Regions from separate parts of the Kocuria sp. LHG3120 genome, predicted to be linked through region 2. Evidence: predicted binding sites of a transcription regulator. Region 2 holds the regulator's gene; each other region holds the start of a gene.
What was found. The regulator HrcA, encoded in region 2, represses chaperone genes, less so after heat shock. The targets are predictions, from matches to a motif close to TTNGCACTCGNNNNNNNCGAGTGCNAA.
Positions count from the first base shown of each region.

Region 1: the regulator HrcA is predicted to act here: its motif matches at 8,045-8,071, upstream of groES (co-chaperone GroES).
Region 3: the regulator HrcA is predicted to act here: its motif matches at 1,699-1,725, upstream of groL (chaperonin GroEL).

Region 1 is NZ_JAFCWG010000001.1:580,695-591,611, reverse strand. Features, by position in the region: gene tsaD (tRNA (adenosine(37)-N6)-threonylcarbamoyltransferase complex transferase subunit TsaD) at 1-345, shown strand, start outside; gene ACP7CD_RS02730 (2-hydroxyacid dehydrogenase) at 361-1,356, opposite strand; gene ACP7CD_RS02725 (glutamate--cysteine ligase) at 1,416-2,561, opposite strand; gene ACP7CD_RS02720 (THUMP-like domain-containing protein) at 2,612-3,883, opposite strand; gene ACP7CD_RS02715 (ABC transporter ATP-binding protein) at 3,930-4,685, opposite strand; gene ACP7CD_RS02710 (iron chelate uptake ABC transporter family permease subunit) at 4,682-5,749, opposite strand; gene ACP7CD_RS02705 (ABC transporter permease) at 5,742-6,728, opposite strand; gene ACP7CD_RS02700 (siderophore ABC transporter substrate-binding protein) at 6,810-7,805, opposite strand; gene groES (co-chaperone GroES) at 8,237-8,533, shown strand; gene groL (chaperonin GroEL) at 8,692-10,299, shown strand; gene ACP7CD_RS02685 (acyltransferase family protein) at 10,472-10,917, shown strand, end outside.
Region 2 is NZ_JAFCWG010000002.1:387,603-396,987, reverse strand. Features, by position in the region: gene lepA (translation elongation factor 4) at 1-776, shown strand, start outside; gene hemW (radical SAM family heme chaperone HemW) at 776-2,020, shown strand; gene ACP7CD_RS05820 (DUF4870 domain-containing protein) at 2,115-2,579, opposite strand; gene ACP7CD_RS05815 (DUF3097 domain-containing protein) at 2,735-3,598, opposite strand; gene hrcA (heat-inducible transcriptional repressor HrcA) at 3,773-4,780, shown strand; gene dnaJ (molecular chaperone DnaJ) at 4,853-6,004, shown strand; gene ACP7CD_RS05800 (16S rRNA (uracil(1498)-N(3))-methyltransferase) at 6,001-6,777, shown strand; gene ACP7CD_RS05795 (GerMN domain-containing protein) at 6,797-7,723, opposite strand; gene ACP7CD_RS05790 (PhoH family protein) at 8,013-9,098, shown strand; gene ybeY (rRNA maturation RNase YbeY) at 9,098-9,385, shown strand, end outside.
Region 3 is NZ_JAFCWG010000006.1:45,712-56,628, forward strand. Features, by position in the region: gene ACP7CD_RS12655 (SDR family oxidoreductase) at 1-367, shown strand, start outside; gene ACP7CD_RS12660 (DUF3263 domain-containing protein) at 382-726, shown strand; gene ACP7CD_RS12665 (hypothetical protein) at 723-941, shown strand; gene ACP7CD_RS12670 (GNAT family N-acetyltransferase) at 1,046-1,645, shown strand; gene groL (chaperonin GroEL) at 1,896-3,527, shown strand; gene ACP7CD_RS12680 (MgtC/SapB family protein) at 3,678-4,385, shown strand; gene ACP7CD_RS12685 (RNase H family protein) at 4,446-5,468, shown strand; gene ACP7CD_RS12690 (sensor histidine kinase) at 5,478-6,944, opposite strand; gene ACP7CD_RS12695 (response regulator transcription factor) at 6,957-7,679, opposite strand; gene ACP7CD_RS12700 (DNA repair helicase XPB) at 7,716-9,392, opposite strand; gene ACP7CD_RS12705 (helicase-associated domain-containing protein) at 9,380-10,917, opposite strand, start outside.

The DNA.
Region 1 (10,917 bases), on a different contig from region 2:
GAGGCGCGGGGCGAGACGGTGCCGGTCGCCGACGTCGCGGCGTCCTTCCAGGAGTCGGTGGCCGACGTGGTCACCCGCAAGGCCGTGCTCGCGTGCACCGAGCAGGGGCTCGGGACGCTGCTGCTCGGCGGGGGAGTGGCCGCGAACTCCCGGCTGCGCGAGCTCACCGCCGAGCGCTGCGCCGCGCACGGGATCGAGCTGGTGATCCCCCGGCTGCCGCTGTGCACGGACAACGGGGCGATGGTCGCCGCGCTGGCCGCCCGGGTCGTGGCCGAGGGCCGTGCGCCCTCCGGGCTGGACTTCGCCGCCGACTCCTCGCTGCCGGTCACCACCGTCTCCGTCTGAGCCGGCCGGGGCCGCTCACGGCACGGGGGTGACCAGGGTGCCGTCGGCCAGCCAGCTGCGGAGGTTGCGCAGGGCGAGCTCGGCCATCTCCCGGCGGGTCTCCACGGTCGCGCTGCCCACGTGCGGCAGGAGCACCACCGTGTCGAGCTCGCGCAGGGCGGCCGGCACGCGGGGCTCATCGGCGAAGACGTCCAGGCCGGCCCCGCCGAGCCGGCCCTCCTGCAGCGCCGCCACCAGGGCCCGCTCGTCGACGACCGAGCCGCGGGCGACGTTGACGAGGAACCCGTCCGGGCCGAGGGCGTCCAGCACCTCCGCGCCGACCGTCCCGGCGGAGTCCGGGCCGCCGGGGACGGCGACCACGAGCACGTCGACGGCGGCCGCCAGCTCCGCCGCGGACCCGTGGTAGGCGTACCCGCTGCCGGTGGCCGGGCGCCGGTTGTGGTAGTGGATCTCGCAGCCCAGCGCCTCCAGCCGGACGGCGACCGCCCGGCCGATCCTGCCGAGGCCCAGCACGCCCACCCGCCGTCCTGAGGCGTGCCGGCCCAGCGGGAAGTTCCCCGTGCTCTCCCACTGCCCGCGCCGGACGTAGCGGTCCGCCGCGGAGAAGCGGCGCAGCACGTCCAGGTAGAGGGCCAGCGCGGTGTCCGCCACGGCGTCGGTCAGGACGTCGGGGGTGTTGCTCATCACGATGCCGCGCGCGGCGGCCCCGGCGGCGTCCGTGCCGTCGTAGCCCACGCCGAAGTGGACGACGGCCTCGAGCCGGGGCAGCCGCCGCATCAGGTCCGCGCCCACGCCGGTGCGCCCGGAGCCGACCGCCACCCTGACGTCGCCGGCGTGCCGCTCGAGGAAGCGGTCCTGCTCGGCGGGGTCCTCGGGCAGGCGCAGGGCGGAGAACTCGGCGGCCAGCGCCTCCTCCAGCAGGGGGTGCAGGGCGCCGAGCTGCAGCACCCCGTGGTCCTGCGGGGCGTGGCGGGCGGAGGGGTCCGGGCCGGTGCCGGTCGTGTTCGTCATGCCTGCAACCTAGGGACGAACAGGTCCCCGCGTCCAGCGGGGCGTGCGGGGCGGGCGGGTCAGTCGTTCTCCCGGGTGCGGCGGACGATGTCGAGGGCGACGGCGTGCAGGTCCCCGTCGTGGGCCCGGGCGACCGCGCGCTGGCGCTGGTAGCCGGCGCCCTGCTCCAGGATCCGCTCCACGTCGGCGAGCTCCCGGGAGCAACCCAGCTGCGCGGCCACGGGCTCCAGCCGGTCGAGCAGCGCGGTCAGGTCCGTGCGCAGGTCCCGCTCGACGTTGCGCGGGTCGGTGATGACCTCGGCGTCGAGGCCGTAGCGGGCGGCGCGCCACTTGTTCTCCTGGATGTGCCAGGGCTTCAGGCGGGCGGGGGGCCGGCCCGCCTCCACGTCCCGGGAGATGGACTCCGCGAGGCACTGGGTGAGCGCCGTGAGCGCCCCGACCTCCCACAGGGTCGAGAGCCCGTCGCAGAAGCGCACCTCGTCGGTGCCCAGCCGGGGCACGGGGCGCACGTCCCAGCGGGCCTCGCTCATCTCCTCGATGATGCCGGTGGCGATCATGTCCGTGATGCACTGCTCGTAGGCGTCCCAGGACGGGAAGTGGTACGGCAGCCCCGCCGTGGACAGCTGCTGGAAGATCATGGAGCGCTGGGACGCGTAGCCGGTGTCCTCGCCCGCCCAGAAGGGCGAGTTCGCGGACAGCGCCAGCAGGTGCGGGTAGTAGGTCAGCAGCCCGTCCAGCACGGGCAGCGCCTTCGCCCGGGAGTCGAGGCCCACGTGCACGTGCACCCCGTAGATGACCATCTGCCGGCCCCAGTACTGGGTGCGGTCCACGAGCTTGTGGTAGCGCTGCTTGTCGGTGACCTGCTGGTCCTGCCAGCGGGCGAACGGGTGGGTGCCGGCGGCGAAGACCTCGAGGCCCTGCGGGTCGGTGACCTTGCGGATCTCGTCCAGCATGGTGGACAGCTGCTCGGTGGAGTGGGCGACGTCCCGGCACACCCCGGTGACCAGCTCGACGGTGTTGAGCAGGAACTCCCCGGTCAGGTGCGGGTGGTCGCCGTCCGTGCCCCAGGCGGGGTGGGCGTCCAGGACGGCCTCGAACGTCTCCCGGCCCCGGGGGACGAGATCCCCGGTGGTGCCGTCCACGAGGGCGATCTCCCACTCGACGCCCAGCGTCGACTGGTGGGAGCGGGCGAACGAGATCTCCACGCGGCAGGTCCTCCGTGCTCTGGGGGCGGGCCGGTCGGCCCGCGGAGCCATCAGTCTACGGTTTCCACGACGATCACGACGCGCTGCTCCGCGGGCCCCGCGCCGCCCCGCCCCGGGCCTCCCGGGCCGGGGCCCGGGGCCGTCCGGGTGACCACGAGCGTGGCCCGTCCGGGGCCCTTCGGCGCGAGCCGGCGGCGCAGCTCCTCCGGGGTGACGTCCGTGCCGCGCTTCTTGATCTCGAGCGTGCCGACCTCGTGCTCCCGGACCCACCGCTTGAGCACCTTGACGGTGTGCGGCAGCACCTCCCGGACGCGGTACGCCCGGGCCAGCGGGGTGCGCACGAGCTCGTCGGAGGTGAGGTAGGCGATCCGGGGGTGGATCAGCCGCGCGCCCAGCTGCCGGGCGAGGTCCGTGACGAGCCCCGCCCGGATCACCGCGCCGTCCGGTTCGTAGAGGTACGCGCCCACGGGTCCGACCACGGCGTCGGCGTGGGCGGGGTCGTGGTCCTCGGGGCTGGTGAGCTCCGCGGACCCGTGCTCGGAGAGCACGAGCGCCGCCCGCCGCACGCCGGGGCGGGCCACCGCGTTGAACCACAGCACGGCCTCGACCACGTCGCCCCGGTCGGAGACCCACTGCGCCTCGCACCCGGCGGGGACCGCCTCGTGCGGGATGCCCGGCCCCAGCTTCACCCCGACGGGCAGGCCGCGCCCGGCCAGCGCCTCGACGAAGGACAGGGGCGGGGAGAACGCCTCGGGGTCGAAGATCCGGCGGGTGCCCGACGACGACGTGGTGCGCCGGGCCGGGTCCAGCCACACCCCGTCCGGCGGTCCGCCGGGCAGGGTAGTGAGGTCCAGCCGCTCGACGTCGGCCTGCAGCACCGTGGCCTCGGGGAAGGGGAGGAGGTTGAGCGTGGCCACCGCGGCCGTGGTCTCGTCGAGCTCCACGGCGGTGACCCGGCGGTCCAGGGAGGCCAGCGCGAGCGCGTCCGCGCCGATGCCGCAGCCGAGGTCGGCCACGTGCACCAGGTCCGCGTCGGCGAAGCGCCGGGCGTGCAGGGCGGCCACCCGCAGCCGGGTGGCCTGCTCGAGGCCGGCCCGGGTGAAGAGCATGCGGTCGGCGAAGTCGCCGAACTTCTCCCGCGCCCTGGCGCGGAGCCGGGCCTGGGTGAGCACCGCGGAGACGAGCCGGGGATCGTGCCCCGCGGCGCGCAGGCGGGTCGCGGCCCCCAGGGCGTCGTCGGCGTCGTAGGGGCCCACGGCCTCCAGCAGGCGACTCCCCTCGGCGGTGAGCAGGGGTGCGATGTCGGTCGCCTCGTTCTGCATCGGTCCACCCTATCCGCCCCCGCCCGCCCGTCCGGGCGGGCACCGGTCAGTAGAACGCGGCGAGACGGCCCCGGGGGCCGTCGATGACGGTCACCGGGGTCTCGAAGACCCGGGTGAGGACCGCGCCGTCCATGATCTCGTGCGGCTCGCCGAACTCGGCGACCCGGCCGTCCTTGACGGCGCAGATCCGGTCCGCGTAGTGGCTGGCGAAGTTGATGTCGTGGAGCACGATGACGATGGTGCGCCCCATCTCGTCGCAGGCCCGCCGCAGGTGCTGCATCATCGACACGGCGTGCCGCATGTCGAGGTTGTTGAGGGGCTCGTCCAGCAGCACGTGGTCGGTCTCCTGGGCGAGGACCATGGCGACGTACGCGCGCTGGCGCTGGCCGCCCGACAGCTGGTCGAGATAGCGGTGCTCCAGCGGCGCCAGGCCGAGGAAGTCGATGTACCTGCCGATGATCTCGTCGTCCACGGCGGTGAGCCGGCCGCGGCTGTGGGGGAAGCGGCCGAAGCCCACCAGCTGCCGCACGGTGAGCCGGGTGATGTAGTGGTTCTCCTGGCGCAGGACGGAGACGATCCGGGCGAGGTCCTTGGACCGGGTCCGGGCCACGTCGTAGCCGGCGATGTCGATGCTGCCGTCGTCGAGGCCGAGCAGGCGTCCGATCATCGTCAGCAGCGTGGACTTGCCCGCCCCGTTGGGGCCGACCAGGGCGGTCATGCCGGCCGACGGGATCTCGAGGTCGACGGGTCCGACCGTGACCTCACCGCCGTAGTCCTTGCGCACGTTGGTCAGGGTGATCACAGCCGGCCCTTTCGGAGGATGACGTAGAGGAAGACGGAGCCGCCGACGAGCTCGATGATGATCGAGACGACGCCCTGGGCGTAGAAGACGTGGTTCAGGACGAAGTAGGCGCCCGTCAGGACGAGGAACCCGGTGAGGACCGCCACGGGGAAGAGGTGGCGGTGGTCGTACGTGTCGGCGAACTGGTAGGCGAGCGTCGCCACCAGGAAGCCGAGGAACGTCATGGGGCCCACCAGGGCGGTGGAGACGGCCATCAGGACGGAGACGAGGAAGAGGGTGCCCATGATCTCGGCGCGGTGCCGCAGGCCGAGGTTCAGGCTCACGTCCCGTCCGAGGGCGACCACGTTCAGGCGCGAGGACCTCAGCCACAGGGCGCCGCCGGCCAGCAGGCACAGCGGGACGGCCACCGGCAGGTAGTCGGCCTGGGCGTTCGTCACGGAGCCGAACAGCCGGGCGGAGAGCACGTCGAACTCGCTGGGGGACAGCAGACGCTGCATGAAGGTCGAGACGGAGCCGAGGCCCCCGCCGATGATGATGCCCACGAGCAGCATCACCTGCAGGTTCCCGTACCGGCCGGAGAGCAGCCAGCCGTAGAGCGCGAGGGAGAGCGCGACCATGAGGGCGACCTGCAGCAGGAACTGCGGCACGCCCTGCAGGACGAGGATCCCCGCGGCGCCCAGGAAGTACACCGTGGACGTCTGGATCGCCACGTAGAGGGACTCGAAGCCCATGATCGACGGGGTGATGATCCGGTTGTTCGTGGCCGTCTGGAAGCTCACGGTCGCGATCGCCTGGCAGAAGGCCACGACCGCCATGATGACCACGCTCGTCACCCGGCGGTCCGCGATCCGCCAGAAGCCGTCCGAGCCGACCGGCATCGGGTTGTCCCAGGCCAGCAGGCCGAAGGCGAAGCCCGCGGAGGCGAGGGCCAGCACGGCGACGACCGTCCAGTACCGCCGCCGGGCCCGCGGGGTGGGGAAGGCCCCGGCGCGGCCCCGTGCGGCGGGGGCCGCCGGCGCCGCGGCCGGTGCGGGTGCGGGAGTGCTGAGCACGGCCTCAGACACGACGACGCTGCCTCAGGAGCAGGCAGACGAAAACCACGGCGCCGACGATCCCGAGGATCACGGACACGGGGATCTCGAACGGCATGATGATGATCCTTCCGATGAGGTCGCACAGCGTCACGATGGCGATGCCGAGCAGGCACACCCACGGCAGGTTGCTGCGCAGGTCGTCGCCGCGGACCATCGAGACGATGTTCGGCACGATGAGGCCCAGGAAGGGCAGGTTGCCGACGACGACGGTGACGACGCCGGTGGCCACCGCGATCAGCCCGGTCCCGAGCAGGACGGTGCGGTGGTAGTTCAGCCCGACATTGGTGGCGACGTCCTCGCCGAGCCCGGCGACGGTGAGCCGGTCCGCCACGAGGAACACCGCGATCCCGACCAGGAGCACGATCCACAGCACCTCGTACTGACCGCGCAGCACCGAGGTGAAGCTGCCGGCGAACCAGACGCCGAGGTTCTGCAGCATGTCCGTCTGCAGCGCCAGGAACGTCGAGACGGACCCGACCACCGCGCCCAGCATGATGCCGACGATGGGCACGATGAGGGAGGAGCGCAGGGAGACGCGGCGCAGGAAGAGGAAGAAGACCATGGTCCCGATGAAGGCCGCGGTCACGGCGCCGAGCATCCGGGTGAGGACCGTGGCGGTGGGCATCAGGAGCACGACGAGCAGCAGCCCGAGCCCCGCCCACTCGGTGGTGCCCGTGGTGGTGGGCTCCACGAAGCGGTTCTGCGTGAGCAGCTGCATCACCAGGCCGGACATGGACATGGCGGCGCCGGCCAGGACCAAGGCGATGGTGCGGGGGATCCGCGTGATCGCGAACATCTCGTCGCCGTCCTCGGCGCCGAAGACGTCGTAGACCCCCGTGAGGAGGGACGCGGCCAGCAGCGCGAGGACGCCGAGCGCACCGAGCAGCAGCTTCCAGTCGAACAGCGAGCCCTTGCTCGCCGCGGGGGGTCTCGACACGATCGTCGACATGGGGTCAGTCCTTCCTCCGGCCTCGTGCCCGGCGGACGGCGGTGGTGGGGCGGACCCCGCCACCGCCGTCCGGACGATGGGTCAGTCCTGCGCGCCCATGGCGTCGGCCAGGGTGTCGAAGAACTCGGTGTAGGTCTGGATGCCCTCGTTGGTGTAGGTGTCCCGGGGCATGTAGACGACCTGGCCCTCCTGCACCGCGGTGACGTTCTGCAGGGCCGCGGCGTTCTCGATGACCTCCTGCGCCGGGGTGTACTCCGGGTCCTCGGCGGAGATCGCGGCGTCGCGGTCCAGCACGAGGATCCAGTCGGGGTTCGAGTCGGCGATCGCCTCCACGGAGATGTCGTCGCCCTGGTGGTCGTCGCTGGCGCCCTCGACCTCGAGGGCCGGTGCGAAGTCGAAGATCTCGAACAGCGGGCCCAGGGTGCGTCCGTTGCCCGGGGCGATGAAGCCGATCTCGCCGCCGGAGACGGTGACGGCCATGACCGTGTCGCCGGGCCGGTAGCCGTCGACGACGCGCTGCATCGCCGCGTCGAAGTCGCCGTTGATCTGCTCGGCCTCGTCCTCGCGGTCGAAGACCTGGCCCAGGACGGAGGTCTGCCGCTTCAGCTCCTCGTCGAAGGGCTCGTCCTCCCGCGGGTCGAGCTCGACGATGGTGGCCTCCGGCACCAGGTCGGCGAAGTCCTCGCGGTAGTCGGCGAAGCGCTGGCCGTTGACGATGAGGTCGGGGTCCGCGGCGACGACGGCCTCGAGGTCGGGCTCGCGGTGGTTGCCGAGGTCGACGACGGACTCGTCGTCGGCGTAGGCGATGGTGTCCGGCATGAGGGCGCGCGGGGCCGCCGCCAGTTCGACGCCCCACTCGGCGAGCGTCTCGAAGGTGCGGTTGTCGGTGGCGACGACGGACGCCGGCGGGGCCTCGACCGTCTGCGTGCCGTAGTTGTCCTCGACCTCGACCGTGGCGGCGGAGGGGGCGGACGACTCCGCGGAGGCGGCCTCGTCGCCCTGGGCCGTGCCGCAGGCGGTGAGGGCGAGGACACCGGCGACGGCCAGGAGGGCAGCCGGGTGCTGGGTGCGGTTCATGGTCTTCCTTCGTGCAGAGGGCGCCGGCGTGCTCCGGGGTGGAGGACGCCGGCAGGATCCGATGGGCGCGACGGACCTGCGCACGGATGTGCGGGGACGTCGAGGAGGGCACCGCTGCTCGGCCGAGGTAAGGGTTGCCTTACCGCTCAACCTAGAGGGTCGGGCGGGCGTGAGGCAAATCATTGGCGAACACAGGCGTGCCCTAATTCCCGCCGGACGTTCCCGCGGGGGTCGGCGCGCTGGCACTCGCCTTGACCGACTGCCAGCCCGCTCCTACAGTTGGCCTTGGCACTCTCCGGGTGAGGGTGCTAAGGGCCAGGCGATCGACCGGCACCGCGACGACGGTCGGTGCGCCGATCGGCCCGAAGCTCGACGGCGGGCTCCGCCCGCGGTCGCCCACCGTTTTCCACCCCTACAGACAAGGAGAGATCGTGTCGGTCTCCATCAAGCCTCTCGAGGATCGCATCGTCGTCCAGCCGCTCGCCGCTGAGCAGACCACCGCGTCCGGTCTCGTCATCCCGGACACCGCCAAGGAGAAGCCCCAGGAGGGCAAGGTCCTGGCGGTCGGCCCCGGTCGTGTCGACGACTCCGGCAACCGCATCCCGGTCGACGTCCAGGAGGGCGACGTCGTGATCTTCTCGAAGTACGGCGGCACCGAGGTCAAGTACAACGGCGAGGAGTACCTGGTCCTCCCGGCCCGCGACGTGCTCGCCGTCGTCGTCAAGTAGACCGGGCCGCACCGACCCGGCGCAGACCGCGCAGTCCTGACGAAGGGTGCCCGCCGCACGCCCCGCTGTTCCGGCGGGCCCGCGGCGGGCACCCTTCGCCGATCCAGACCCCGAAACCCGCTGGCGACCCCAGCCACCCCAGAAGGAGCTCTTCGCCCATGGCCAAGCAGCTGGCGTTCGACGACGCCGCCCGCAAGTCCCTCGAGAACGGCGTCAACAAGCTCGCCGACACCGTCAAGGTCACCCTCGGCCCGCGCGGGCGCAACGTGGTGCTCGACAAGAAGTGGGGCGCCCCCACGATCACCAACGACGGCGTGACCATCGCCCGCGAGGTCGAGCTCGACGACCCGTACGAGAACCTCGGTGCCCAGCTCGCCAAGGAGGTGGCGACCAAGACCAACGACGTCGCCGGCGACGGCACCACCACCGCCACCGTGCTCGCCCAGGCGCTCGTCAAGGAGGGCCTGCGCAACGTGGCCGCCGGCGCCGACCCGCTGAGCCTCAAGCGCGGCATCGAGAAGGCCGTCGAGGCCGTCTCCGAGCGCCTGCTCGAGAACGCCCGCCCGGTGGAGGGCACCAACGTCGCCCACGTGGCGACCATCTCCGCGCAGGACCCGGCGATCGGCGAGCTCATCGCCCGGGCCTTCGAGACCGTCGGCAAGGACGGCGTCATCACGATCGAGGACGGCTCGAGCACCGAGGTGGAGCTCGACGTCACCGAGGGCATGCAGTTCGACAAGGGCTACCTGTCCCCGTCCTTCGTGACCGACGCCGAGCGCCAGGAAGCGGTCATGGAGAACTCCCTGGTGCTGCTGTACCAGGGCAAGATCTCCTCGGTGCCCGAGCTCATGCCCGTGCTGGAGAAGGTCCTCCAGGCCAAGAAGCCGCTGACCATCATCGCGGAGGACGTCGAGGGCGAGGCCCTGTCCACCCTCGTGGTCAACCGGCTGCGCGGCACCCTCGACGTCGTGGCCCTCAAGGCCCCCGGCTTCGGCGACCGCCGCAAGGCGATCATGCAGGACCTCGCCGTCCTCACCGGCGGCCAGCTCATCACCAGCGAGCTGGGCATCAGCCTCGACCAGGTCACCCTGGAGCAGCTGGGCACCGCCCGGCGCGTCACGGTCACCAAGAACACCACCACCCTGGTCGACGGCGGGGGCACCCCGGCCGAGATCCAGGACCGGGTCGCCACGATCCGCGCCGAGGTGGAGCGCACCGACTCCGAGTGGGACCGCGAGAAGCTCCAGGAGCGGCTCGCCCGCCTGGCCGGCGGGGTCTCCGTGATCAAGGTCGGCGCCGCCACCGAGGTCGAGGCCAAGGAGCGCAAGCACCGCATCGAGGACGCCGTCTCCGCGACCCGCGCGGCCCTCGAGGAGGGCATCGTCGCCGGCGGCGGCACCGCCCTCGTGCAGGCCGCGAAGGTCCTCGACGAGTCCGACCTCGGGCTCACCGGGGACGCCGCGACCGCGCTCGGCATCGTCCGCCGCGCGCTGCGGCAGCCGCTGTACTGGATCGCCCAGAACGCCGGTCAGGACGGGGCCGTGGTCGCCTCCCGCGTCGCCGAGCTCGAGGCCGGGCACGGCTACGACGCCGCCACCGGCGAGTACGTCGAGATGGTCGGCGCGGGCATCATCGACCCCGTCAAGGTCACCCGCTCGGCGCTGCAGAACGCCGCGTCCATCGCGGCGCTCGTGCTGACCACTGAGACGCTCGTGACGGACAAGCCCGCCGAGGACGAGGGGCACGGCCACGGCCACCAGCACTGACGGCCGGCACTGACGGCCGGCGCCGAGCCGGCTCGCCCCGCGGACCCGTCCCACCACCGGTGGGGCGGGTCCGCGTCCGTTCCGGGGTCCGCGCCGGGTCCTCCGGTAGAGTGCGGGGGTCCGTCCGACCACTGCCGCGCCCCCGGCGGCACGGTGTTCCCAGGAGATGCCCATGACGACCCTCGGTGCGCAGAGCACTCCCGCCGGCGTCGAGCCGGACACGGCCCGGCGGGTGGCCCGGTACGCCGGGTTCCGTCCGGAGGTGCAGGGGCTGCGCTTCGTCGCCGTGCTGCTCGTGGTGGTCTACCACGTGTTCCTGGACCGGGTGTCCGGGGGAGTGGACATCTTCCTGCTGATCTCGGCGTTCTTCCTGACCCTGTCCTTCGTGCGCAAGCTCGAGGCGGGGAGGCCGCTGGCGCTGGGGCGGTACTGGCTGCACGTGTTCAAGCGGCTGCTGCCGCTGGCTGTGCTCACGATCCTGGGCACCCTGGTGCTGGCGTGGTGGTTCTTCCCGGAGGCGCGGATCGACCGGGTCCGCACGGAGGCGCTGGCCTCGGTGTTCTACGTGGAGAACTGGGCGCTGGCGCTGGCCGAGGTGGACTACTACGCCGCCGACGA
Region 2 (9,385 bases):
ACCTCGAGATCGTCCGGGAGCGCCTCGAGCGCGAGTTCAACCTGGACCTGATCTCCACGGCGCCCTCCGTGAGCTACAACGTCACCCTCGAGGACCGCTCCGAGCGCGCGGTCACGAACCCCTCCGAGTTCCCCGAGGGCAAGATCGCCGAGATCCGCGAGCCCATGGTGGCCGCGACGGTGCTGGCCCCGTCCGAGTTCATCGGCGCGATCATGGAGCTGTGCCAGTCCAAGCGCGGTCAGCTCAAGGGCATGGACTACCTCTCCGAGGACCGGGTGGAGCTGCGCTACCGGCTGCCCCTGGCCGAGATCGTCTTCGACTTCTTCGACCAGCTCAAGTCCCGCACCAAGGGCTACGCGTCCCTGGACTGGAAGGCCGAGGGCGAGGAGGCCGCGGACCTCGTGAAGGTCGACATCCTCCTGCAGGGCGAGCCGGTGGACGCCTTCAGCGCGATCACCCACCGGGACAAGGCGTACGCCTACGGGGTGATGATGACCGGCAAGCTGCGCGAGCTCATCCCGCGCCAGCAGTTCGAGGTGCCCATCCAGGCGGCCATCGGCTCCCGGGTGATCGCCCGCGAGAACATCCGGGCGATCCGCAAGGACGTGCTCTCCAAGTGCTACGGCGGCGACATCTCGCGCAAGCGCAAGCTGCTCGAGAAGCAGAAGGAGGGCAAGAAGCGGATGAAGATGGTCGGCCGGGTGGAGGTCCCCCAGGAGGCGTTCGTCGCGGCGCTGTCCTCCGACGAGTCCGGGGCGAAGGACAAGAAGAAGTAGTGGCCCCCGCCCAGCCGGAGGGCCTGCCGGGCCCGCTCGACGGACTGCTGCCGCCCTCCGCCGCGGTGGGCTCCGCCGACCGCACGCTCAGCCTCTACGTGCACGTGCCGTTCTGCGCGGTCCGGTGCGGCTACTGCGACTTCAACACCTACACGGCCGTGGAGCTCGGGGCGGGGGTGTCCCAGGACGCCTACGCCGGGGACGCCGCGGCGGAGGTCCGCTGGGCGCGCCGGGTGCTGGAGGACTCCGGGGTGGCCCCCCGCCCGCTGCACAGCGTGTTCTTCGGCGGCGGCACCCCCACGCTGCTGCCCGCCGAGGACCTCGCCGCGGTCCTGGCGCAGGCCGCGGAGAGCTTCGGGCTCGCGGCGGGCGCGGAGGTGACCACCGAGGCCAATCCGGACTCCGTGACGCCCGAGTCCCTCGCGGTGCTCGCGGCGGCGGGGGTGACCCGGGTGTCCTTCGGGATGCAGTCGGCCGTCCCGCACGTGCTCGCCGTCCTGGACCGCACGCACGACCCCGACAACGTGCCGCGGGCCGTGCGGTGGGCGCGCGAGGCCGGCCTGGGCGTCAGCGTGGACCTCATCTACGGCACCCCGGGGGAGTCCCTGGCCGACTGGGAGCACTCGGTGCGCACGGCGGTGGGCTACGAGCCCGACCACGTCTCCGCGTACTCGCTGATCATCGAGGACGGCACGAAGCTCGCGGCGCGGATGCGGCGCGGGGAGGTCCCGCCGATCGACGAGGACGACCAGGCCGACAAGTACGAGCTCGCGGACCGGGTCCTCGCCGAGGCCGGCTTCGAGTGGTACGAGGTGAGCAACTGGGCCCGGCCCGCCGAGGGCGCGGACGCCGGTGCCCACCGCAGCCGGCACAACCTCGCCTACTGGCGCAACCAGGACTGGTGGGGGATCGGGCCCGGGGCGCACTCGCACGTGGGCGGGACGCGCTGGTGGAACCTCAAGCACCCCGTGCCCTACACGAACCGGGTGCGCGCCGGGCAGTCGCCGGCGGCCGGGCGCGAGATCCTCGACGCGGACACCCGCCACCTCGAGCGGGTGATGCTGGAGGCCAGGATCCGCGACGGCCTGCCCACGACCGCCCTGGCCGGCGGCGGGCGGACCGCGGTGGCCGGGCTGATCGCCGACGGGCTGGTGGAGCCCGCGGCGGCGCTGCGCGGCTCGCTGGTGCTGACCCTGCGGGGCCGGCTCCTCGGCGACGCCGTGGTGCGGCGGCTGCTCGCCTGACGGGGGCACCCCGGCCGGGGCGCCCGCACGAGGAACGGACGCACCCGTCGGGAACGGATGCGTCCGTCAGGGACGTCCCCGGCGCGGACCGGGATCAGCCGCGCGCGGCGCGCCCCCGGGACCGCTCGCGGAGGCGCTCGACGAGCCGGTCGTAGAGCCGGGTGTTGAAGCGGTAGAGGTGCGGTTCGCCGCGGTTGACCCGGACCCCGCCGATCAGGGAGCCGACGGCGAGCAGCAGCCACGCGGCGGCGGCGGCGAGCGCGAAGAACCAGCCGATGAACGGCACCGGGGCGAACAGGATCCCGGTGACCACCACGAGGGTCGGCAGCAGGGTGAAGTTCATGGCCTCCATCGACTCCTGCTCCGTGAACGGGCCGCGCCCGCGGAAGACGCGGTGGACGAGGAACGAGGGGAGGAAGCCGATGACGCCGCCGAAGTGCGCCAGGGTCGCCCACTGGTGGTCCTCGGTGACGGTCAGCGGCTGGGCCACGGGGGAGAGGCCCTCGAACGGGGCCCCGGCGTCGTCGCGGCTCGGTCGGGGGTCGGTCTGCACGGGCACGGATGTCCTTCGGCGGTGGGACCGCGGCGGGGCCGCGGACGGTGGGTGGGACACGACCATCCTACCGACCGGCCCGGAGGGCGGAGGATCGGCCCCGCGCACGTGTGCCTTTGTGACGATCTGCTGGGCGTTGCCCGTGCACGCGGGGCGCCGGGTCAGGCCCCGGGGGCGGTGAGGAAGTCGATGAGCTCCTCGACCCGGCCCAGCAGGGACGGCTCGAGGTCGGCGTAGCTGTCCACGCGGGACAGGATGTGCTGCCAGGCCCGGCCGAGGTCGCCGGGGGTGCGGTGCGGCCACCCGAGGGCGGCGGCGGTGCCGGTCTTCCAGTCCGTGCCCCGCGGGACCACGGGCCAGGCGTCGATGCCGAGGGTGCGCGGCCTGACCGCCTGCCAGATGTCGACGTACGGGTGGCCCAGCACCAGGACGTTGCCCGCTGCGCCGGGCAGGCGCATGGTCTCCGCGGCGATCCTCGACTCCTTGGAGCCGGCCACGAGGTGGTCGACGAGGATGCCGAGCCGCCGCCCGGGGCCCGGCCCGAACTCCCGCACGGCGGCGGGCAGGTCGTCGATGCCGTGCAGCGGCTCCACGACGATGCCCTCGACCGCCAGGTCGTGGCCCCACACCTTGGCCACCAGTTCGGCGTCGTGGTAGCCCTCGACCCACACCCGGGAGGCCTTGGCGGTGCTAGCGCGCAGCCCTTCGACGGCCACGGAGCCCGAGCGTGTGCGGGAGGGCTTGCGCGCCGCGGGGGCCCGGCGGGGCTCGACGACGACCACGGGCTCGCCCTCGAGCAGGAACCCCGGTCCCAGGGGGAACGCCTTGACCCGCCCCCTCCGGTCCTCGAGTCCCAGCACGCGCATCCCACCGATGGTCTCCAGGGACACGACCGCGCCGACCCAGCCGGTCGCGACGTCCTCCAGGATCATCCCCGGGGCGACCGGGACCTCCGCGGAGACCGGCCGGCGGCGGGCGAGGGCGTCGTCGTCGAGGCTGCGCGGCCCCCAGCCGTGGTGGCTCATGGTCGTCCTCCCGGGTCGCGGTGCCGCGCGTCCGGCGCGGATCAGCCGGAAGCGTACCAAACCGCGGGGGCGACCGGCCGTCGGACACGGGGGCTACACTGGACGCCGTTGGCACTGTGGCCACCCGAGTGCCAGGGCATCTTCGGGGGCGTGGACGAACCGGGGAGGAGCGACGTGAACCATCCGAGACGACTGCAGATCCTGCAGGCCATCGTGGAGGACTACGTGCACTTCCGCGAGCCGGTCGGCTCCAAGGCCCTCGTGGACCGGCACCGGCTCGGCGTCTCCTCGGCCACCGTGCGCAACGACATGGCCGCGCTCGAGGAGGAGGGCCTGATCACGGCCCCCCACACGAGTTCGGGCCGGATCCCCACGGACAAGGGCTACCGCACGTTCGTCGACCAGATCGCGGCCGTCAAGCCGCTCTCGGGTCCGGAACGGCGGGCCATCCAGCGGCTGCTGGACGACGCCGCGGACATCGACGACGTCATGGAGCGCACCGTGCGGCTGCTCGCGCAGCTCACCCAGCAGGTCGCGGTCGTGCAGTACCCGCACGCCTCCGGGGTCACCGTGCGCCACGTCGAGGTCGTGGACCTCGGCGCCGGCCGGGTGCTGGTGGTGCTCATCCCGACCAACGGCCGGGTGGCGCAGCGCGTCGCCGTGCTGCGGGCGCCGCTCGAGGAGTCCCAGCTGCTCGAGCTGCGCGCCCGGGTGCTGGCCGCCGCGGTCGGGCGCTGCCTGACCGCGGTGCCGGACGCCCTCGCCGTGATGACCGCGAGCACGGCCCCGCCGCTGCAGCCGGCCGCCGCCGCCGTGGCGGAGGCCGTCGGCGCCCTCGCGGCGGGCGGGGCCGAGCACCGCATGGTCATGGCCGGCACCGCCAACCTCGCCCGCTCCACCGGGGACTTCCACCTGAGCATCGGCCCGGTCCTCGAGGCCCTCGAGGAGCAGGTGGTGATGCTCCGGCTGCTCTCCGAGATGGAGCAGGACGCCCGCGGGGTGGCCGTGCGGATCGGCACGGAGAACGCCGAGGGCCCCCTGTCCGAGGCCGCCGTCGTCGCCACCGGCTACGGGCCGCAGTCCAAGGTGGGGGTCGTGGGCCCCATGCGCATGGACTACCCGTCCACGATGGCCGCCGTGCGCGCCGTCGCCCGCTACCTCTCCCGTATCCTCGGGGGCTGAGCCCCCGCGGGCCCCGTCCCCCGGGGCCCACCAGCGAAACCCACCACAGACCTCTCGACAGAACGGACCACGGTGAGCGATCACTACGAGACCCTGGGCGTGTCCCGGGACGCCAGCCAGGAAGAGATCAAGAAGGCCTACCGCAAGAAGGCCCGCCGGCTGCACCCCGACGTCAACCCCGGCCCGGAGGCCGCCGAGGACTTCAAGCGCCTCTCCCACGCCAACGACGTCCTCTCCGACCCCGAGAAGCGGCGCGTCTACGACGCGACCGGCAACGAGAACGGCACCGACACCGGCTTCGGCGGGGGCTTCCCCGGCACGGGGTTCGGCTTCGCCGACATCTTCGACACCTTCTTCCAGGGCGCCGGCGGCGCCGGCTCCGGCCGGCGCGGACCCGCGTCCCGCACCCGCCAGGGCCAGGACGCCCTGATCAACGTCCGGGTCACCCTCCGGGACGCGGTCTTCGGCACGGAGAAGAAGATCACCGTGGACACCGCCGTGGTCTGCCCCACCTGCGACGGCACCTGCTGCCAGGCGGGCACCCAGCCCGAGACCTGCGACGTCTGCCACGGATCCGGCCAGGTGCAGCGCCAGGTCCAGTCGATCCTCGGCACCGTGGTCACGGCGGCGCCGTGCTCCACCTGCCAGGGCTTCGGCACCGTCATCAAGCACCCGTGCCACGAGTGCTACGGCGAGGGCCGCGTGCGCGACCGCCGCCCGCTGACCGTCAAGATCCCCGCCGGCGTCTCGACCGGCAACCGGATCCGCCTCTCGGGGCAGGGCGAGGCCGGCACAGCCGGCGGGCCGAACGGCGACCTCTACGTCGAGCTCAAGGTCGATCCCGACCCCACGTTCGAGCGCCAGGGCGACGACCTGCACGCCCGCGTCCGGGTGCCCATGACCTCCGCGGCCCTCGGCACCACCGTGACCCTCGAGACCTTCGACGGCGAGCGCGAGGTGCCCGTCGCCCCCGGCACGCAGACCGGCCACACCGTCACCCTGCACGAGCTCGGGGCCACCCGGCTGCGCGGCGGCGGCCGGGGCGAGCTGTTCGTCCACCTCGAGGTCGAGACCCCCACGGCGCTCGACGACGAGCAGCGCGAGCTGCTCGAGCAGCTGTCCCGGCTGCGCGGCGAGGACCAGTCCACCGGCACCACCCTGAACTCCCCGGCCGGCTCCGGCGGCTTCTTCTCCCGGCTCAAGGACCGGTTCTCCGACCTGTGAGCCTGCCGGTCTTCAAGGTCGAGCCGGGCCGGCTCGCCGGTCTCGGCCCCGGGGCGGCGCTCACTGTCACCGGCCCGGAGGCCCGGCACGCCGTCACCGTGCGCCGGCTCGCGCCCGGTGAGCGGCTCGAGCTCGTCGACGGCGCGGGGACCCGGGCCACCGGGGAGCTGCGCGCGGGGGACCGGGACAGCATGGAGGTCGGCGTGGTCTCGGTGACCACCGAGCCCGCCCGCACGCCCCGGCTGGTCCTCGCCCAGGCCCTCGCGAAGGGCGACCGGGACCTGCTGGCCGTGGAGACGGCCACCGAGCTGGGCGTCGACGCCGTGGTGCCCTGGCAGGCCGACCGCTCGATCGTGCGGTGGAAGAAGGAGCGCGCCGCCAAGAGCCACGAGAAGTGGGTGCACACCGTCGCGGCGGCCGCCAAGCAGTCGCGGCGGGCCGCCTGGCCCGAGGTGCTGCCCCTGTCCACCACCCGCGAGCTCGCCCGCCTGCTCGGGGAGCCGGGGACCCGCGGCCTCGTCCTGCACGAGGAGGCGCACGACTCCCTCGCCGACCTGGCCGGCGCCGCCGGCGCCCCGTGGGCGGGGGCCGAGCGGATCGTCCTGGTGGTGGGGCCCGAGGGGGGCGTCGCGCCGGCGGAGCGCGAGGTCCTGGCCGGGGTGGGGGCCCTCGCGGTCCGGCTCGGCCCGGAGGTGCTGCGCAGCTCCACGGCGGGACCGGCCGCGCTGGCGGTGCTCAGCGCCGCGCTCGGCCGCTGGGCGTCCGGGACCTGATGAGTCCCGGGCGGCCGGTTCAGCCGGGGACGACCTCCACGTCCTTGTCGTCGCGCACGGTCCCGCCCTCGGCGTCCCGGCCGACGACCGTCACCACGTAGGGGCCCGGCTCCAGCTCGAGCTCGGCCCGGAACCCGGCGGTCCCGTCGCCCCGCGGGACCTCGTCCGCCGCGCCGCTCGAGACGCGCTCCCCGTCCGGTCCGGCCACGGTCCACCGGCAGTCCCGCACCTCGTCCAGCGCCCGTCCCGAGAGGGTGAGGGTCCCCTCGGACCGTTCGTCCTGCCGGGGCTCGTCGAGCCACAGCGGGGCCTCCAGCGCCTCGTCGGGGCGGAGGGGGCCGTCGAGGCGCACGGAGCCGAAGACCTCCTCGTCGGGCCGGCCGTCCACGAGCACCACGACCTCGGCCGCGGAGCCCTCCGGCAGCAGACCCGCCGTGGCCGCCGTGGCGGTCACGGTGTGCGCGAGCTGCTGGAGGGCCAGCCGGACCTCGCGGTCGTCCAGGTCCGGGCGGAAGGCCTCGGACGGCAGGTCCACGGTGATGGTCCCGCCCGGGGACGTCGAGGCGCCCACCCGGTCCACCGGGGACCACAGCGTCCGGTAGTCCGGGTCCTCCGGGGTCGCCCCGGTCATCAGCGCCGCCGCCGCCGCGATGGGGTCCACGGCCGCGGCCGCCTCGGAGGCGTCCCGGAACTCGCGGAACAGCCGCTCCTCGCCGTCCGCACGGCCCACCCAGTAGACGGGCAGCTTCGTGGTGGCCACCCGGCCGTCCGCGGTGCTCGCCGTGGTGGACGCGGCCGGCGCGGCGCCCGACGCGCTGACCGTTCCCTCGAGGGCGGTCTCCGGGCCGGTGCCGCACGCGCCGAGGACCAGGACGCCCGCGGCGGACAGGGCGAGCACGGGGAGCCGGCCGCGGGCGGACCGGGGCCGGGAACGGGCAGTGGCCATGGGGGGACGCGCACCTCGGCTTTCCGGGATCGGGTGGGGGGCGGTGCCGGCACCGGGGGAGGCCGCACCCGTCCCCCTGCCGGAGGACCGGACCATTCCAGCACAGGGCCCGTGGACGCCCCCAGCCGAGGAGCCCCGGCGGGCGTGACCGATACCAAATCGCAATGTGCGGCCGGCGACCTCCGGTGCCGGAGCCGCGCGGTACCCTGGGGAGAGGACGAGTCCCGTCCGCCGTCCCTACCACGGCGACCCACGAGAGAGCGAGAGCACGGCCCGCGCGGCCGGACCCATGACTGAGACGCTGCCCGGCACCACGCACCCCCTGACGGCCCGCACCGTCATCACCTTCCCCGACCGCGAGACGATGGTCCGGTGCCTCGGCTCCGGGGACGACACCCTGCGCCAGGTGGAGACGGCGTTCCCCGGCCTCACGACCAGCCCGCGCGGTCTCGAGCTCGGCATCGAGGGCCCCAGCGGGCCCGTGCGGATCGTCGCCACCCTCTTCGACGAGCTGAAGGTCCTGGCCGGCCGCGAGACCGCGGTCACCCCGCAGGTCATCACCCAGCTGCTCGAGCTGATCGGCAGGGACCTCACCGCCCGCCCCAGCGGCGCCCTGACGCAGAACATCCTCTCCAGCCGCGGCCGCAAGATCCGCCCCAAGACGCTGCACCAGAAGACCTACGTGGACGCCATCGACGAGCACACCGTGGTCTTCGGCATCGGTCCCGCCGGCACCGGCAAGACCTACCTGGCCATGGCGAAGGCCGTCCAGGCGCTGCAGGCCAAGGAGGTCTCCCGGATCATCCTCACGCGCCCCGCCGTGGAGGCGGGGGAGCGGCTGGGCTTCCTGCCCGGGACGCTCAGCGAGAAGATCGACCCGTACCTGCGCCCGCTCTACGACGCGCTGCACGACATGATGGACCCGGACTCGATCCCCCGCCTCCTGGAGGCGGGCACCATCGAGGTCGCCCCCCTCGCCTACATGCGCGGCCGCACCCTCAACGACGCGTTCATCATCCTCGACGAGGCGCAGAACACCACGCCCGAGCAGATGAAGATGTTCCTCACCCGGCTCGGCTTCGGCTCCAAGATGGTCGTCACCGGGGACGTCACCCAGGTGGACCTGCCGGGCAGCGCGTCCTCGGGGCTGCGCCAGGTCCAGCACGTGCTCAGCGGCGTCCCGGACGTCGCGTTCACGGAGATGACCGCGGAGGACGTGGTGCGCCACGAGCTGGTGGGCCGGATCGTCAGCGCCTACGACGCCTTCGACACGACCAACCGGCACCGCAACGAACGGCGCCGGCGCAAGGACGACGCCCGTGCCGCCCGCGACGCCGCGCCGGCGGCCCCGGACGCGGACGGGGCGGAGGCCTGATGGCCGTCGAGTTCGACCTGCAGGTCGACCCGCAGGACGTCCCCGCCGGGGACCGCGCGGCCTGGGAGGCGGTCGACGTCGAGCTGCTGGGCCGGCTCGCGGACCACGTCCTGGAGCGCCTGCACGTCCACCCCGACGCGGAGCTGTCCATCGCGGTGGTCGACGAGGACGAGATGGCCCGCCTGCACGTCGAGTGGATGGACCTGCCCGGCCCCACGGACGTGCTCTCCTTCCCCATGGACGAGATGCGCCCGGGGACCCCGGAGGAGCCCGCGGAGGGCACCCTG
Region 3 (10,917 bases), on a different contig from region 2:
GACCCGGCTCCTGCTGCCGGCCCTGCGAGCGGCCCGGGGGAAGGTCGTGTTCCTCAACTCCGGCTCGGGGCTCAACGCCCGCGCCGGGGACGCCGTCTACGCGGCCTCGAAGTTCGCCCTGCGCGCGCTCGCCGACTCGCTCCGCCAGGAGGTCGAGGCCGACGGCATCGTGGTCAGCTCGGTGCACCCCGGCCCGGTCGACACGCAGATGCAGCGGGACATCCAGGCCGGCCTGGGCAACGAGTACGTCCCGGAGCGCTACCTGCGGCCGGAGTCCGTGGCCGCGGCGGTGCGCGCCGTCGTGGACGCGGGCGAGGACGCGCAGCTGACCACCCTCTCCCTGCGGCCGCGGGCCGAGTCGCGGTGACCGGCGAGGACGCGGTGCCCGCGGACGCAGTGCCCGACGACGCGGTGCCCGCGGACGCCCGGGCCGACGACGCCGCCGTTCCCGGCGCGGAGCCGGTGCCCGACGGGGAGGCCGCCCCCGGCCGGGAAGAGCCCGGGGAGGGGGCCGGTCTGGACGCCGTGGACCGCGAGATCCTGTCGCTCGAGAACCTGCAGTGGAAGTACCAGGGGGCGAAGGAGATGGAGATCCGCCGCCGCCTGAACCTCTCGCCCACCCACTACTACCAGCGGCTCAACGTCCTGATCGACACCCGCGCCGCCCTCGAGCACGACCCGATGCTCGTGGCCAGGCTGCGCCGGCAGCGAGGAGACCACGGATGACCCAGTACCCGCACGACGAGTTCGACGACGTCCCCGAGGACGGGCCCCGCCAGGGCGCCCACCGCGGTGTCCGGCCGACCGTCCGCGTGGGCGCCCGGGAGCTCACCGCCATCGTCCTGGCCGGGGTGCTGACCCTCGGCGTCGGGGTGTTCTCGTTCCTCAACGCCCCGGGCGAGGCCGCCCCGGCGCCGGGCGCCACGTCCACGGGGTCCTGAGCCGGCCCGGTCCTCGAGGCGTCCCCGTCGGCCCCGGACCCCGACCGTTCCGACGCCGTTCGCCACGACGTCGTCCACCCCCGACGCCACCGGAAGGAACCACCGTGCAGATCGAAGGAAGCCGAGTCCGCGTCCGCGACTGGACCGAGGAGGACCTCGTCGACTACGAGGCGTGGATCACGCCGCCCGCCGGCGGCGGCGAGCACGAGTGGCAGCGCACGGACGGCCCGTTCTACCCGAACTTCACCGCCGAGGGCGCCCAGCGCTGGCTCGGCACCCTCCGGGAGCACGTGACGGCCGGGGACTGGCCGGACCCGCGCGAGACGATGGTGATCGCCGACGCCGCCGACGACCGGTTCATCGGGCAGGTGTCCTGGTACTGGTCGGAGAAGCCCACCGAGGACCCCGGTGACGGCACGCACCTGCTGCCGCTGCGCTCCCTGGGCATCACCGTGTACTCCCCGGAGCACTGGAGCGGCGGCTACGGCACCGAGGCGATGCGCCTGTGGATCGACTACCTCTTCGCCCACTCCGACTCCCACCGCCTCGACCTGGAGACGTGGAGCGGCAACGCGGGGATGTGCCGCGTGGCGGTGAAGCTGGGCTTCACCGAAGAGGCCAGGATCCGCCGGGCCCGCAGGGTCGGCGGCGAGTACTACGACCGGATGGTCTACGGCGTCCTGCGCGAGGAGTGGCAGGGCTGAGCGGAATCGGCTCAGGGGTTTGCACTCTCCGGGGACGAGTGCCAAGATTGCGATTAGCACTCAGTCGTGTGGACTGCTAATGGCTCGGTCCCCGGCCCGACCCGGGCAGCCACCGGCACAGGAGTGACACCTCAACCACCACGGTGAGGTGCCGCACGGCGTCGGGAAGAGTCCGCCGTCGTGCGCGCCGTCCGTCGCGGGCACCGTGGAGGTCGACCGTTTGTCTACCGTCCAGGAGGGACGAAGTCACATGGCAAAGATGATTGCTTTCGACGAAGAGGCACGCCGCGGACTCGAGCGGGGCCTGAACACCCTGGCCGACGCCGTCAAGGTCACCCTCGGCCCGCGCGGCCGCAACGTGGTCCTCGAGAAGGCCTGGGGCGCCCCCACGATCACGAACGACGGCGTGTCCATCGCCAAGGAGATCGAGCTCGACGAGCCGTTCGAGAAGATCGGCGCCGAGCTCGTCAAGGAGGTCGCCAAGAAGACCGACGACATCGCCGGCGACGGCACCACCACCGCCACCGTGCTCGCCCAGGCGCTCGTCAAGGAGGGCCTGCGCAACGTGGCCGCCGGCGCCGACCCGCTGAGCCTCAAGCGCGGCATCGAGAAGGCCGTCGCCGCGGTCACCGAGGAGCTGCTGGCCTCCGCCAAGGAGGTCGAGACCGAGGAGCAGATCGCCGCCACGGCGTCGATCTCCGCCGGCGACCCCGAGATCGGCCGCCTCATCGCCCAGGCGATGGAGAAGGTCGGCAAGGAGGGCGTGATCACGGTCGAGGAGTCCAACACCTTCGGGCTGGACCTCGAGCTGACCGAGGGCATGCGCTTCGACAAGGGCTACCTCTCGGGCTACTTCGTCACCGACGCCGACCGCCAGGAGGCCGTCCTCGAGGATCCCTACATCCTCGTGGTCAACTCCAAGATCTCCGCGGTCAAGGACCTGGTCCCCGTGCTCGAGAAGGTCATGCAGGCCGGCAAGCCGCTGCTGATCATCGCCGAGGACGTCGAGGGCGAGGCCCTGGCGCTGCTGGTGCTCAACAAGATGCGCGGCTCCATCAAGTCCGTGGCCGTCAAGGCCCCCGGCTTCGGCGACCGCCGCAAGGCGCAGCTGGCCGACATCGCCATCCTCACCGGTGGCCAGGTCATCACCGAGGAGGTCGGGCTCTCCCTCGAGACCGCCACCGTGGACCTGCTGGGCCAGGCCCGCAAGGTCGTCGTGACGAAGGACGAGACCACCATCGTCGACGGCGCCGGCACCGCCGAGGAGATCGAGGGCCGCGTGGCCCAGATCCGCGCCGAGATCAACAACTCGGACTCGGACTACGACCGCGAGAAGCTGCAGGAGCGCCTGGCCAAGCTGGCCGGCGGCGTGGCCGTCCTCAAGGCCGGTGCCGCCACCGAGGTCGAGCTCAAGGAGCGCAAGCACCGCATCGAGGACGCCGTGCGCAACGCCAAGGCCGCCGTGGAGGAGGGCATCGTCGCCGGCGGCGGCGTGGCCCTGATCCAGGCCGGCCAGAAGGCGTTCGACAAGCTGCAGCTCACGGGCGACGAGGCCACCGGCGCGAACATCGTGAAGGTCGCCATCGACGCCCCGCTGAAGCAGATCGCGATCAACTCCGGCCTCGAGGCCGGCGTGGTCGTGGACAAGGTCCGCGGTCTGGCCCAGGGCCACGGCCTCAACGCCGCCACCGGCGAGTACGAGGACCTGATGGCCGCCGGCATCAACGACCCGGTCAAGGTGACCCGGTCCGCGCTGCAGAACGCGGCGTCCATCGCCGGGCTGTTCCTCACCACCGAGGCCGTCGTCGCCGACAAGCCGGAGCCCGCGGGCGCCGGCGCCGGTGCCGACGACGGCATGGGCGGCATGGGCGGCATGATGTGATCGACGGCTGACCCGTCGAGCGTGCCCAGCACGCATCCGGCACGGGCCGGGCACCTCGCGGAGGTGCCCGGCCCGTCGTCGTCCCGCACCTGGTGCCGCAGGGCCGGAAGTGGTGTTCAATCGTGAGCACCAGCTGCCGGAGGAGGTGCCGTGGACGTCGTCGTGTGGGACGCGGTCCCCGTCCAGGTCTCGCTCGTGCTGATCGCCTTCGGGCTCACCTCGCTGGTGGGCCTCGAACGGCGGCTGCGGCGCAAGAGCGCCGGACTGCGCACGCACGCCCTGGTCGGCACCGGGTCGGCGGTGTTCACCCTCGTGTCCGCCTACGGCTTCGGTGTCCTGCCCGGCATCGACGCCGGTCCCGACCCCTCCCGCGTGGCGGCCCAGATCATCACGGGCATCGGCTTCCTGGGCGCGGGCGTGATCTTCACGAACCGGGACGTGGTGCACGGCCTGACGACGGCTGCGAGCATCTGGCTCTCCGCGGCCATCGGGATGGCCTGCGGGGCCGGGCTCGTGCCGCTCGCCGTCGTCGCCACGGGCCTGCACTTCGTCTCCGCGATCCTGCTGACCCCGCTCTCCCGCCGCCTGCCCGGGATGGTGGCCCCGCAGGGACTCCGGCTGCGCTACGAGGACGGGCACGGCGTGCTGCGGGAGGTCCTGACGGTGGTCGACGAGCTGCAGCTGAGCGCCTCCGTGGTCTCGAGCCGGACGGTCGAGGGGTCCGAGGGCACCGAGGTGGAGCTGCTCCTGCGGCTCGAGGGCAAGACGGACCTGCGCACGGCGGCCGTGCAGGTGTCGAGGGTCGCCGGGGTGCGCGACGTCGCCCAGCAGCAGCTCGAGCAGGAGCCCGGCGACTGAGCCGGTGGTGCACGCGGCCCGTGGCGCACGGCGTCCGGGCGCCGTGAAAAGATGAGTGCCATGACGATCACTGCTGCCGCCGACGGCTCCGCGCTGGGCAATCCCGGTCCCGCGGGATGGGCCTGGTACATCGACGACAACACCTGGCGGGCCGGCGGATGGCCGCACGGCACCAACAACATGGGCGAGCTCAAGGCCGTCCTGGACCTGCTCGAGGCCACGGCACACCGCCCCGACGAGCCCCTGCGGGTGCTGTGCGACAGCCAGTACGTCATTAACTCGATCACGAAGTGGATGCCCGGCTGGAAGAAGAAGGGCTGGAAGAAGAGGGACGGCAAGCCCGTCCTCAACGTGGAGCTCATGAAGGCCCTGGACGCCGCGATGGCGGGCCGCGACGTGCGCTTCGAGTGGGTCAAGGGCCACGCCGGCCACGAGCTCAACGAGGCCGCCGACATCCGTGCCCGGGCCGTGGCCACCGCGTTCCAGACCGGTCGCCCCGCGCCCGAGGGACCCGGGTTCGACGGCGCCGCCCGGCACCCGGACGGAGCGGGCACCCGGACCCCGGCCCGGGAGCTGCTGGACGCCCCGGAGCCGGTGGACGCCGCGCCGCTGGTGGAGGCCCCAGGGCCGGGGGAGGACACGGATCCCGGCGCGTTCGAGGACCGGCACGACCCCGATCTGCTGAGCGAGCTGCTCGCCCACGAGGAGGAGCTCGCCCGCGGCCGCACGGCGGGGGAGACCGTCCAGGAACTCGAGCGGGACCTGCTCCGCCCGGAGGTCAGGGCGGACCCGGGCCGGCTGGGCCAGCTGCTGCACGAGGCCTTCGCCGAGGTCGGTGCCTCGGGGTCGTGGCGCTCCCGGGCGGACGTCCTCGACCGGCTGCCCCGCGAACCCGGGCTCGGCGCGGTGGACGTGCACGTGCTGGAGGCCACCGAGCTCGGCCCCGCGGCCGTGCACCTTGTCTACCGGCTCACGGCGGGGGACCGCACGAGCCTGCGCAGCTCCCTGTGGGTCCGGGAGGACTCCCGCAACGAGCTGGGGCCCTGGCAGCTGCGCTTCCACCAGGGCACCTACGAGTCCTGACGGGCCCGCTCACACCTCCGGGGCGTCGTCGGCGGGCTCGATGCCCGGCACGCGCACGGTCATCGTCGCCCCGCCGCCGGGGGTCTCGGTGAGCCGCACCGTGCCGTCGTGCTGCTGGACGATCGCGGCCACGATGGACAGCCCCAGCCCCGTCCCGCCGGTCTCGCGCGTGCGGGAGGAGTCGGCCCGGTAGAAGCGCTCGAAGACGCGCTCCGCGTCCTCGCCCTGGATGCCCGGGCCGTGGTCGCGCACCTGCAGGACGGCGTTGAAGGAGTCGTCGACCGAGCGCTCCACGCCCACCGCGATCTCGATCGGCGTGCCCTCCGGGGTGTAGCGCAGGGCGTTGGTCACGAGGTTCGCCACGACCTGGCGCAGCCGGAACTCGTCGCCGTGCACCCATGCCGAGACCGGGCCCCCGCCCCCCAGGCCGCCCACCTCGATCCGCCGGTCGGGGGCGGAGGCGCGGGCGTCCCCGGCCGCGTCGAACGCGAGGTGGAGCAGGTCCACGTCGACGTTCTCCGCGGGCCGCCGCTCGTCGAGGCGCGCGAGCATCAGCAGGTCCTCCACGAGCTGCGTCATCCGCTTCGCCTCCGACTCGATCCGGGACATCGCCCCGGCCACGTCCTCGGGCTCCTGCAGGGCGCCGTGCCGGTAGAGCTCCGAGTAGCCCCGGATGGTCACCAGGGGCGTGCGCAGCTCGTGGGAGGCGTCGGCCACGAACCGCCGGAGCTTGGTCTCGGACCGGGTGCGGGCGTCGAAGGCGTCCTCGATGTGGCCGAGCATCGCGTTGAGCGACGCCGAGAGCTGGCCGATCTCGGTCTGCCGGTTGTAGCCCTCCATGCGCTGGGAGAGGTCGCCCTCGGCGATCCGGGCGGCGGTCTGCTCCACCCGGTGCAGGGGCGCGAACGCCCGGGTGACCAGGATCCAGCCGACCGCCATGGCCGCGAACAGGGTCGCCACTCCGAAGCTCAGCGTCAGGAGGGTCACCGCGCTGAGCATCGCGTTCATGTCGTCGAGCGGCTCGGCGACCGCCACCACGAGGTTCAGCCGTTCCGTCTCGGCCGCGACCACCCGCCACCGGCGGTCCGGGGCGTCCACGGAGCCCACGGTCGTCGGCTCGAAGGGGTTCTCCCGCACGTGCTCGAGGTCGACCTGCGACAGGTCCGGCCGCCGCTCGAGCACGCCCTCGGGGGTGTGCACCGCCTCGGCGAGGGTCTCGCCGTCGGCGTCGAGCAGGAACCCGGCGTGCGGCACCTGGACGCCCTGCGCCCCGCCCATGTCGGCGACCAGCACCGTGGAGACCGGCCGGACGGAGTCCCGCAGCCCGCGGTCGATGTCGTTCAGGAGCGAGGTGCGCAGCACCGAGATCGCCACGAAGCTCGTCACCAGGATGGACAGCGCCAGGAGCAGTCCCGTGAGCACCATGAGCTGCGAGCGCAGCGATGCCGAGCGCCACCGGGAGGACAGGGTGTGCATCCCGGGACCGGGTCAGTGGTTCTTGTGCTGGGAGCGCAGGAGGTAGCCGACGCCGCGCTTGGTGTGGATCAGCGGGGGCAGCTCGGGGTCGTTGTCGATCTTGCGGCGCAGGTAGGAGATGTAGGACTCCACGATCGAGGCGTCCCCGTTGAAGTCGTACTCCCACACGTGGTCGAGGATCTGCGCCTTGGACAGCACCCGGTTCGGGTTGAGCATGAGGTAGCGCAGCAGCTTGAACTCGGTGGGGGACAGGTCGACCTCCCGCTCGCCCCGGAACACCTCGTGCGCGTCGTCGTCGAGGACCAGGTCGTCCACGCGCAGCCGGGAGTCGTCCTCCTCGGCGGGCTGCGTGCGGCGCAGGACCGCGCGGATGCGGGCGACGACCTCGTCGAGGCTGAAGGGCTTGGTGACGTAGTCGTCGCCGCCCACGGTCAGACCGGTGACCTTGTCCTCGGTCTCGTCCTTCGCCGTGAGGAAGAGGATGGGGAAGTGCTGCCCGGACGCGCGCAGCTTGCGGGTCACGGTGAAGCCGTCCATGTCCGGGAGCATGACGTCGAGCACCGCGAGGTCCGGGTTCTCGGACTCCGCCTTGGCCAGGGCGTCACGGCCGTTGGCGGCGGTGACCACCTCGAAGCCGGCGAAGCGCAGGGACGTGGCCAGCAGCTCGAGGATGTTGGGCTCGTCGTCGACGACGAGCAGTTTCGCTTCGGGGTTGTCGTTCTTCACGCCGCCCATTTTCTCGGAACACCCTGAATGCCGCCTGAACGGCGCTCACCGGTCCTCGGGGAGTTCGCCGGGGGCCTCGACGGCGGCGGCGTCGACGATCCGGTAGGCGTAGCCCTGCTCCGCGAGGAAGCGGCGGCGCCGGGCCGCGTAGTCGGCGTCCACGGTGTCGCGGGCCACCACGGTGTAGAAGGTCGCCGGGCGGCCGTCGTGCTTGGGCCGCAGCAGCCGGCCCAGGCGTTGCGCCTCCTCCTGGCGGGAGCCGAAGGCCCCCGAGACCTGCACCGCGACCGAGGCCTCCGGCAGGTCCACCGAGAAGTTCGCGACCTTGGAGACCACGAGCACCGGCAGCTCCCCGGCCCGGAACGCGGCGAAGAGCTTCTCCCGCCGGGCCGTGCCGGTGCTGCCGTTGAGCACCGGGGCGGCCAGCAGCGCGCCCAGCTCGTCGAGCTGGTCCAGGAACTGCCCGATCACGAGCACCGGCTCCCCGCGGTGGCGGGCCACGAGCCGGGCCACGACGTCGAGCTTGTGCGCGGAGGACGAGGCGAGGCGGTGCCGGTCGGCGTCCTCCGCGGAGGCGTAGGCCATCCGGTCCGCGAGGGGCAGCTCCACCCGGACCTCGACGCAGTCGGCGGGGGCGATGTGGCCCTGGGCCTCGATCTCCCGCCACGGCGCGTCGTAGCGCTTCGGGCCGATGAGGGAGAACACCTCGCCCTCGCGGTGGTCCTCGCGCACCAGGGTGGCCGTCAGGCCCAGTCGGCGCCGCGCCTGCAGCTCGGCGGTCATCCGGAACACGGGGGCGGGCAGCAGGTGCACCTCGTCGTAGACGATCAGCCCCCAGTCGTGCCCGTCGAGCAGCTCCAGGTGCGGGTGGATCCCGCCGCGGCGCGCCGTCAGCACCTGGTAGGTGGCGATCGTCACCGGGCGGACCTCCTTGACGGCCCCGGAGTACTCGCCGATCTCGTCCTCCGTCAGGGTGGTCCGGCGCAGCAGCTCGGCCTTCCACTGCCGCGCCGAGACCGTGCTCGTGACCAGGACGAGCGTCGTCGTCGAGCTCGCGGCCATCACCCCGGCGCCCACCAGTGTCTTGCCGGCGCCGCACGGCAGGACGACGACGCCGCTGCCGCCCGCCCAGAAGTTCTCCACCGCGTGGCGCTGGTAGGGGCGCAGGGCCCAGGCCTCGCCCGTCACGGGGTCCGTCTCCGTCAGGGCGACGGGGTGGGGCGTGCCGTCCACGTAGCCGGCCCGGTCCTCCGCCGGCCACCCCACGGTGAGCAGCAGCTGCTTGAGTTGGCCGCGGGCGCTCGCGTGCACCACCGTGGTGGAGCCGTCGATGCGGGGACCGAGCAGCGGGGCGATCTTCCGGTGCCGGGCGATCTCCTCCAGGACGGGGGCGTCGTGGCAGCGCAGCACGAGCCCGTGCACCGCGTCCTGCTCGAGCACCAGGCGGCCGTAGCGGGACATCGTCTCGTCGATGTCCAGGAGCAGGGCGTGGGGGACCGGGAAGCGGGAGCGGGTGAGGAGGACGTCGAGCACCTGCTCGGCGTCCAGCCCGGCGGCCCGGGCGTTCCACAGGCCCAGCGGGGTGATGCGGTAGGTGTGCACGTGCTCCGGGGCGCGCTCGAGCTCCGCGAAGGCCGCGAGCTCCCGCCGGGCGTCGTCGGCGTCCTCGTGGTCGAGCTCGAGCAGCACGGTCCGGTCGCTCTGGACGATCAGGGGTCCCATGTGGCGGCTCCTCCGCTGTCGGTCGGGTCGTCGGTCAGGTCCTCGGCCGGGTCGTCCGGCGGGCGCCGCGCGCGGTCCCGGCCGGTGAGCCGGTCCACCAGGTCCTCGATCTCCTCCGCGGAGCGGACGGGCAGGCGCGGGGCGGGCACCTCGAGCAGCAGGGTCGGGTCCGCGGCGGGGACCTGCGGCGCGGGCTCCGCGGGGGCGACGTCGAGGGCCGGCTCCGTGCCGGTGGCCCGGACGGCCGCCGCGAGCTCCCGGAGCCCGCCCTCCCGGCCGGCGGGTCCCCGGCGCCGGCCGGGGGCCTCCTCCCCGGCGTCGACCACGAGCACGCCGGGGGCGGGCCGCCGCAGCCGCCGCCCCGCGAGGTCCGGGGAGCCGGCGAGCGCCTCCAGCAGCTCCTCCTCGCCGGTGAGCACCCAGTCCGCCCGGGTGATCCGGATCCGCCCGTGCCCCCGGCCGGCCTCCTCGACCAGGTAGGCCAGGGCCTGGGGCACCGGGCCCCTGCCGTGCTCCTCGAGCCAGGCCAGGATCGAGGGCGGGGTCCAGCCGGCGTCGAGCGCCCGGTGCAGGGAGCGCTCGCTGAAGCGGTGCCGCGGGACGGGCCCGTGGCCCTCCGGCTCCGCGAGCCGGTCGAGGGCGCGCGCCACGTCCGGGGCGAGGTGGCCCGTGGCCGTCGCCGTGAGGTCGCTCTGCAGCAGCACCGTCCGCGAGGGCGCGGGCAGCCACCCGGCCACGGAGCGGACGGCGTCCTCGGGCCGGTCCTCCGCGAGCGCCCGGCCGGGCTCGGTGAGGGCGTCGGCGCCCACCAGGCCGAGCTCGGCGGCCTCCGTCAGCATCCCCGGGCCCCACCGGTCCAGGGCGCGGGCCAGCCGCGGGCGCCGCCAGCGGGCGAGCGCCAGCACGTCCTCGGGGCCGTGGCCCCCCGGCGCCCGCTCGGCGAGCTCGGCGTGGGCGGCGAGCAGCGCCCGGCGCACCACCGGGGCCTCCGGGGCGTGCGTGCCGCGGGTGAGGACGCCGACGACCGTGCCGTCCGCGAGGGGCAGGCCCACCGCGGAGGGGACGACGTCGGAGGCCAGCCACGACCGGACCATGTGCCGCCACTGGCCGGCGCGCTCGGCGTCCTCGAAGGGCGCCGGCGCGGGGCGCCAGGCCGAGGTGTCCGGGTCCAGCCGCACGAGCCCGGCCAGTTCGCCCAGACCGAGGAGCCGGACGAGCTCGGGGTGCTCGATCCCGAGGGCGGAGCGCAGCCGGCGCAGCTCGCGCACGCCGATCCCGCCCGCCCGCAGGGTGGTCAGCGGGCGGGCCCGCAGCTCGGCGCGCAGGGCCGCGGTCCGGCGCAGCAGCTGCTCGACCGCCGCCGCGGCGGCGTTGTCCCGCAGCCGGTCGGGCACCCGGAGGGCCGGCCCGACCGGCGGCTCCGGGGAGGTCGCGGCCCACGGGTCGGGCCCGCGCAGGAGCAGCCCGACCTCCCTCGGGAGCTCCACGTGGCGGGAGTCCACGGGGAGGAGGACGCCGTGGGCCA